One region of the Streptomyces sp. NPDC059909 genome, then DNA from elsewhere that is predicted to be linked to it. Evidence: riboswitches for the same ligand, from Rfam matches in the RefSeq annotation. Region 1 holds a riboswitch; each other region holds the start of a gene.
What was found. A riboswitch is a leader RNA that binds a small molecule or an ion and turns the genes downstream of it on or off. The one in region 1 is predicted to bind cyclic di-AMP.

Region 1 (2,257 bases):
GGCCACCGGCTTCGACATCTCGGAGGAGCAGCAGCGGGCCCTGGCGCGCCGGGCCGCCGGGATCGGGGTCGAGCTCTTCGTGGTGGACGACGCCTGGTTCGGGAAGCGCACCAGCGACCGGGCGGGGCTCGGCGACTGGACGCCGAACCCGGACCGCTTCCCGCAGGGGCTGAAGCCGCTCGCCGAGGAAGTGCACGCGCTGGGCATGCGGTTCGGGATCTGGGTCGAGCCGGAGATGGTCAACGCCGACAGTGATCTTTACCGCGCCCACCTTGGCGGCCTGGGTGACGGACAGCCCTAATGTGCAGCTCAACAGCTCCCTGCGGTTCCGTTTCGTCAGCGCGATGGCCGGGGTGCTGGGCGTCGGGGGCGACCTCACGCGATGGAGCGAGGACGAGCTGACCGAGGCCCGCGGCTGGGTGGCTCTCTACAAGAAGATCAGGCCGGTCGTGCAGCACGGCGCGCTCCACCGGCTGCGGCCGCCGGAGGGCGGGCTGAGCGCCGTGCAGTACATACGCGGCGACGAGATCGTCGTCCTGGCGTGGCTGCAGGCTCAGCACTACGGAGAGCGGCCGCCCGCGATCAGGCTGCGGGGGCTCGATCCGGCGGCGGCGTACGAGTGCCTGGACACGGAGACGGCGTACCGGGGTGCGGTGCTGCTGCATCACGGAATGGACACGGGGCTGCGCGGTGATCTCGATGCGGTCGTGCTGCGGCTGAGGCGTCGGATCGGCCGGATCTGACCCTTCCGTTTGCTAAGTCGGACCTGGCTCGTCATATGCCTTTAATGGGGCTTCTGTCCGAATTCAAATGCTTTAGCAGAACACGCCCCGATTGCCAGGGAGATGGGCGTCGTTGCGTGAGCGGGATCATATTCGTGACGGTCTGTTGCCGTGTCCCGTCATCAATTCCCCTTGCGGGTAAGGAAATCAGGGATCCCCGATCGACGGAGGGTGACCGGGAAGTCCCTCTTGCCAGGGACTGGGTGAATGTCGGGTCAATGGGGAGGCTTGTACCCGCCGATTTGCTCGCTTACGGTCGCCGCAATCCGGTCGGACCGCCTAATCCTGCCGCCGACCGGAATACGCACCCACCCCACGCGTGGCAGGAGCGGGGGACCCAGGTAGTTCGCCGGTCCGGAGTTCCGGACGGCTAGGGGTCAAGTCGCGTGCAAGCGCGACCGGGCATCTCCAGCCCGAACCCGACAGCTCACCTCGTAGGCGCCGGAGAGGAATTCGCCATGCCCAAGGGCAAGCATCGCCGTCCGAGGACCAACCCGATCACGCGCGGATTCGTCGCCGCGGGCACGGGTGGCGCCGCCATCGCAGTCCCGCTCATCGGCGCCGCAGGTGCACACGCCGCGGAGGCGTCCGCGCCCACCGTGACCCGCGAGCATGTCGCCACCGTCGCCCAGAAGGCCGCCCCGCAGACGCCGAAGGCGGGGAAGGCCGCCAAGACCTACACGGTCGTGGTGGGCGACTACCTGTCCAAGATCGCCGTGGAGCAGGACATCGACGGCGGCTGGAAGAAGCTGTACGCGGACAACCGCGCGGCCGTCGGCGAGAACCCGTCGCTGATCCACCCGGGCCTCAAGCTCACCATCGGCGCCAAGGCCCAGGCGAAGGCCCCGGCCGAGGCTCCGGCCAAGGTCGAGGCTCCCGCGGAGGCGAAGACGAAGGTGCGGGCCGAGGTTCCGGCCAAGGCCGAGGCTCCCGCGGAGGCGAAGACGAAGGTGCGGGCCGAGGTTCCGGCCAAGGCCGAGGCTCCCGCGAAGGCCGAGCGCACGCAGGCCCGCGCCGAGTCCGGCTCCGCAGCCGCCAAAGCGCCCGCCGCTGCCCCGGCCGCCGCCCCGCAGCGCAGCCTCTCCGACTACTTCGCGGCCCCCGTCGACGCGAGCATCACCACCGCCTACCGCACCGCCGGGGCCATGTGGTCCAGCGGCTACCACACCGGTGTCGACTTCGCCGCTGCCACCGGCACCTCCGTCAAGGCCGTCGGCGCCGGCACCGTCGTCTCGGCCGGCTGGGCCGGCGCGTACGGCAACCAGGTCGTCATCCGGCACAACGATGGCACGTACTCGCAGTACGCCCACCTCTCCTCCCTCGCGGTCTCGTCCGGCGAGAGCGTGAGCGGCGGGCAGCAGATCGGCCTCTCCGGCTCCACCGGCAACTCCACCGGGCCGCACCTGCACTTCGAGATCCGCACCACCCCGAACTACGGCTCGGACATCGACCCGCTGGCGTACCTCCGCCAGCAC
Region 2 (2,257 bases), on a different contig from region 1:
GTCGCCACCGCCGCCCCCGCCAGGCTCCCGCCCTCGTCGTCGCAGCAGGCGTGACCGGCTCGGCCATCGCCATCCCGCTGCTCGGCGCGGGTTCCGCTTCCGCCGCGGACGCCGCCACCTGGGACCGCGTCGCCGACTGCGAGAGCGGCGGCATGTGGAGTGCCGACCTCGGCAACGGCTACTACGGCGGACTGCAGCTCTCCCAGGACGCCTGGGAGGAGTTCGGCGGTACGGCGTACGCGCCGCGCGCCGACCTCGCCAGCCGCTCGCAGCAGATCGCGGTCGCCGAGAAGGTCCTCGCCGCGCAGGGTCCGACGGCGTGGCCGAGCTGCGCCGTGATCACCGGCCTCGCGACCGGTGGGTCCAAGGCCAAGGTCGACCCGGGCGTGACGCCCGGCACCGCCAAGAGCGACACGGCCGGCTCGCAGGACGACGAGGTGGATCCGCCGTCGTTCGGCGACGGGGCCGACGCCGTGACGTCTCCTTCGGCCTCGCCCGCGCCCGGGCAGTCGAAGGGGTCCGGGCAGGGCGCGGGCGAGCCGTCCGCCACTCCCGAGTCGACCGCCCCCACCCAGGATGTGACCAGCGGCACCGGTGCCGACGCCGAAGGCGGCTCCGGGAAGCACCGCGGCACCCCCGCCACCAATGAGGAAGAGGCGGGCAATTCGGGCAATGACCGTGATTCTGGTCGTCATGCCTCACGAGATGACGCATCGGCACGAGGCGGCGCCACGGCGGCAGATGAGTACACCGTCCGCCCCGGCGACAACCTGTGGGCGATAGCGGATGCGAACGAGCTGCCCGGCGGCTGGCCCGCGCTGTACGAGGCGAACCAGGAGACCGTCGGCTCCGACCCCGACCTCATCCTTCCTGGCCAGAGCCTCGATCTGGGCCTGGAGAAGGGGAAGTTGGAGAAGTAGTCCGGGCTGGCGCCAGCTGTATTTCGAGCACTTATGTCCCCTTCCGCGCAAGTGAGACATGGGTCTCTTCCGGTCAACTGGCGTGTTGCGCCTGTCAAGTCCGGTCATCCCGCCTCTCACCTGCGAAAACGGACATCTGTCCGAGGTGGTTACGGGCGATTTCTCCCCGATGTTCGTCTTTGAACATCGGGGAGAAGTGCGTTTACGGTCTGAACCGCTCGCCACCGCGGGCCCCCTCGACCGTCACGCCGAATCCTGCCGTCGGTCGAAGGGAACAGTCGACGCGTCAAGCGCCGTAGGCAGGAGCGGGGGACCCAAGGTAAGTGCCGCGTCCGCCCGATGAGGGACGGTCACGGCTTGGGGTGAAGCCGCGCGCAGGATCGCGCGGCCGGGCAACTCGTCCTCTGGTTCCTGGCGGAACCGGGGACACCCCATCGGCCCGAACCCGACAGCTCACCTCGCAGGCGTCGGTGAGGGGAATCTCCATGCTGCACTCCGGCAAGGTCAAGCACCGTCGCCCGACCGTTCTCCAGCGGTCCGCCCGTATCGTCACGCTCGCCGGTGTCGCTGGTGCCGCGATAGCCGCGCCGCTCGTGGTCGCCGGCACGGCGTCCGCCGCCACCGCCTCCGAGTGGGACACGGTCGCCCAGTGCGAGTCCGGCGGCAACTGGTCCATCAACACGGGCAACGGCTTCTACGGCGGCCTGCAGTTCTCGGCCTCCACCTGGGCCGCGTACGGCGGCACGGCGTATGCCGCCACCGCCGACCGGGCCACGAAGGCCCAGCAGATCACGATCGCCGAGAAGGTCCTGGCCGGCCAGGGCAAGGGCGCGTGGCCGCACTGCGGCGTGGGCCTGTCCAATGCCGCGTACACCGGTGGCGCCGCCGAGGCCGCCCCGAAGCCCGCCGCCCCCAAGGCCGAGACCCCCGCCCCGGCGCCGAAGCGTGCCGAGGCCCCGACCACCCGCTCCGCGCGCCCGGCCGCCCCGGTCAAGAAGGGCGACGGCGAGTACACGGTCAAGGCCGGTGACACCCTCGGCAAGATCGCCGAGGCCGAGAAGGTCAAGGGCGGCTGGAAGAAGCTGTTCGACCTGAACAAGGACGTCATCGACGACGCGGACGTCATCCACCCCGGCCAGAAGCTCCACCTGAGCTGACGGCCCGACTCCGGGAACGGTCCCGGGACCGGGGCTCCCCGACCCGGCCCCCAGGACTCCCGTAGTCGCTCCCCACGGGCTCCCGTGACCCGGTGGACCCGGCGGACCACCGGACGCACGCACCCCCGTCCCCCGAGCCCCCCGGTCCGGCGCGCCTTCCCCCGTACGCGCCGGGCCGGG
Region 3 (2,257 bases), on a different contig from region 1:
GCGTCCGCACGCGTCGTCGCGGAGGCCGCCCAGCGGGCCGTGCTGCCCTCGCCCGCCGAGCGGATCGGCGGGCTGCAGATCGCCGCGCGGTACGAGGCGGCGCAGGCGGACGCGTTCATCGGCGGGGACCTGTACGCCGTGCAGGACACTCCCTACGGGGTGCGGCTGGTGGTCGGGGACGTACGGGGGAAGGGGCTGAACGCGGTGGAGACGGTGGCCATCGTGCTCGGGGCGTTCCGCGAGGCGGCCGAGCAGGAGCCCTTGCTGGAGGGGGTCGCGCAACGACTGGAGCGGGCGCTGGGGCGGGAGGGCACGAGGCGCTCGGGGCTCGATGTGTTCGAGGGATTCACCACCGCCGTGCTCGCCGAGATCCCACGGGGCGACGGACACGTGCGGGTGGTCAACCGGGGCCATCCGCCGCCGCTCGTCCTCCACACGGACGGAATGCTGGTCGTGCTGGAGCCGAGCGTGCCCGCGCTGCCGCTCGGCATGGGCGGTCTCGGCACCTGGCCCGACCGGGTGGACGAGGCGGCGTTCCCGGCGGGGGCCACGCTGCTGCTCTACACGGACGGGCTGTCCGAGGCGCGCGACGCGCACGGCGTCTTCTACGATCCGCGCGAACGGCTGGGCGGCCGGATCTTCCCCGGCCCAGAGGAACTGCTGGATGCGGTCGTCGCCGACGTACTGCGGCACACGGGCGGCGCATCGACGGACGACATGGCGCTGCTGGCGGTCAGCCGGCCGGAGGAGCGGCGGCCGAAACGGCGCCGGACGATGCCGGTGGTCCCCCATCGCGACGGAACGTAATCGAAAGAGAGCCCTCCGCATAACATTTGATGCGCCGTCAGAAAGTGTGGGTCGGGTGAGGTGGGGTCAACTCGCCCGTTTCTCCCCTCTTGTGGCCGGTAAGTCCAGGCCAATGTCGTTAATGATCAGTGGGAACGGCTTGGAATAGGGCCCTGGTGTCTATTAACGTTCGATAACGCAGCGCGGTCGTCCCAGCCGTCGCAAGAGACGGCACCGTGCGCATGCGCCGAATCCCGCAAGGGAACCGGGGAACCACCAATTGGGGTGAATCGGGCACTTCCTGGTGCTCGTAGGAGACCTTCCTGCTCCGAACCCGTCAGCTAACCCGGTAGGCGAGAAGGAAGGAAAGGAGCACGCCTCCGTGGCGTCCAACGAGCCTGCCCTCCAAGAGCCGCCCACCACCGAGTGGGTTCCCACCGCAGAGTGGGGCCCCGCCGCCGGGACGGAGGAGTGGAACCCGACCGAGGAGTCCGTCCGGCCGGTCCGTGGCAGGCACCGCGTTGTCAAGCAGCGCAACGGTCTCGCCAGGAGCTCCACCGTCCTCGGTGTCGGCGTCATCGCCGCGGTCGGCGCGGGCGGCATGGCCACCGCGCAGGACAAGCCCGCGGTCTCCATATCCCTTCCCGACACCATCACGGACAACCTTCCGGACGCCAAGTCGCTGCCGGGCGTGGGCTCCCTGATCTCCGGGGAGTCCGACGAGCAGGACGGCAACGGGAACGAGGCGCCGCTCACCGCCCTCTCCGTCGCCGACACGGCGTCCGCCAAGGGCGGCGAGGAGAGCGCCACCGGCGCGGGCGAGGCACTGCGCGCCCGCATCCTCCAGCAGGCCGAGCAGCAGCAGGCCGAGGCCGACGCCGAGGCGAAGGCGGCCGCGGAGAAGGCGGCCGCCGAGAAGGCTGCGGCGGAGGCGAAGGCCCAGCAGACCGCGGCCGAGGCCGAGGCCGCGGAGGCGAAGCGGCTGGCCGAGGAGGAGGCGGCGCGCAAGGCGGAGGCCGAGCGGCTCGCCAAGCTCGCCGCGAGCTACGCACTGCCGACGTCCTCGTACACGATCACGTCGACCTTCGGCCAGGCCGGCTCGATGTGGTCCTCCGGCTACCACACCGGTCTGGACTTCGCGGCGCCCACGGGCACGCCGGCGAAGGCCGTGCACGGAGGCACCGTCAAGTCGGCGGGCTGGTCCGGGTCGTACGGCTACCGCATCGTCCTGGAGCTCGAGGACGGCACCGAGATCTGGTACTGCCACCTGTCGTCGATGACCGTCGGCGTGGGGCAGACCGTCACGACGGGCGAGACGATCGGCCGCGTCGGCGCGACCGGCAATGTCACCGGCCCGCACCTGCACCTGGAGGTGCACACCGCGGGTGGCGACGGAGTGGACCCGGCGGCGTGGCTGCGGGACAAGGGCCTCACCATCTGAGGCGTCGCTTCATCGCTTGGTCGATTCACC

Region 2: it holds a riboswitch for cyclic di-AMP, as region 1 does, so the genes downstream of both, ACFV9O_RS13750 (transglycosylase family protein) here and ACFV9O_RS27170 (peptidoglycan DD-metalloendopeptidase family protein) in region 1, are expected to answer to the same signal.
Region 3: it holds a riboswitch for cyclic di-AMP, as region 1 does, so the genes downstream of both, ACFV9O_RS24370 (M23 family metallopeptidase) here and ACFV9O_RS27170 (peptidoglycan DD-metalloendopeptidase family protein) in region 1, are expected to answer to the same signal.

Annotation. Positions count from the first base shown of each region.
Region 1 covers NZ_JBHWKX010000047.1:1,290-3,546, reverse strand. Annotated here, with positions in the region: partial or broken gene ACFV9O_RS27175 (alpha-galactosidase) at 1-743, shown strand, start outside; cyclic di-AMP (ydaO/yuaA leader) riboswitch at 1,082-1,236, shown strand; gene ACFV9O_RS27170 (peptidoglycan DD-metalloendopeptidase family protein) at 1,241-2,257, shown strand, end outside.
Region 2 covers NZ_JBHWKX010000016.1:15,924-18,180, forward strand. Annotated here, with positions in the region: gene ACFV9O_RS13745 (transglycosylase family protein) at 1-920, shown strand, start outside; cyclic di-AMP (ydaO/yuaA leader) riboswitch at 1,202-1,402, shown strand; gene ACFV9O_RS13750 (transglycosylase family protein) at 1,406-2,077, shown strand.
Region 3 covers NZ_JBHWKX010000037.1:52,472-54,728, forward strand. Annotated here, with positions in the region: gene ACFV9O_RS24365 (PP2C family protein-serine/threonine phosphatase) at 1-807, shown strand, start outside; cyclic di-AMP (ydaO/yuaA leader) riboswitch at 1,022-1,157, shown strand; gene ACFV9O_RS24370 (M23 family metallopeptidase) at 1,169-2,227, shown strand.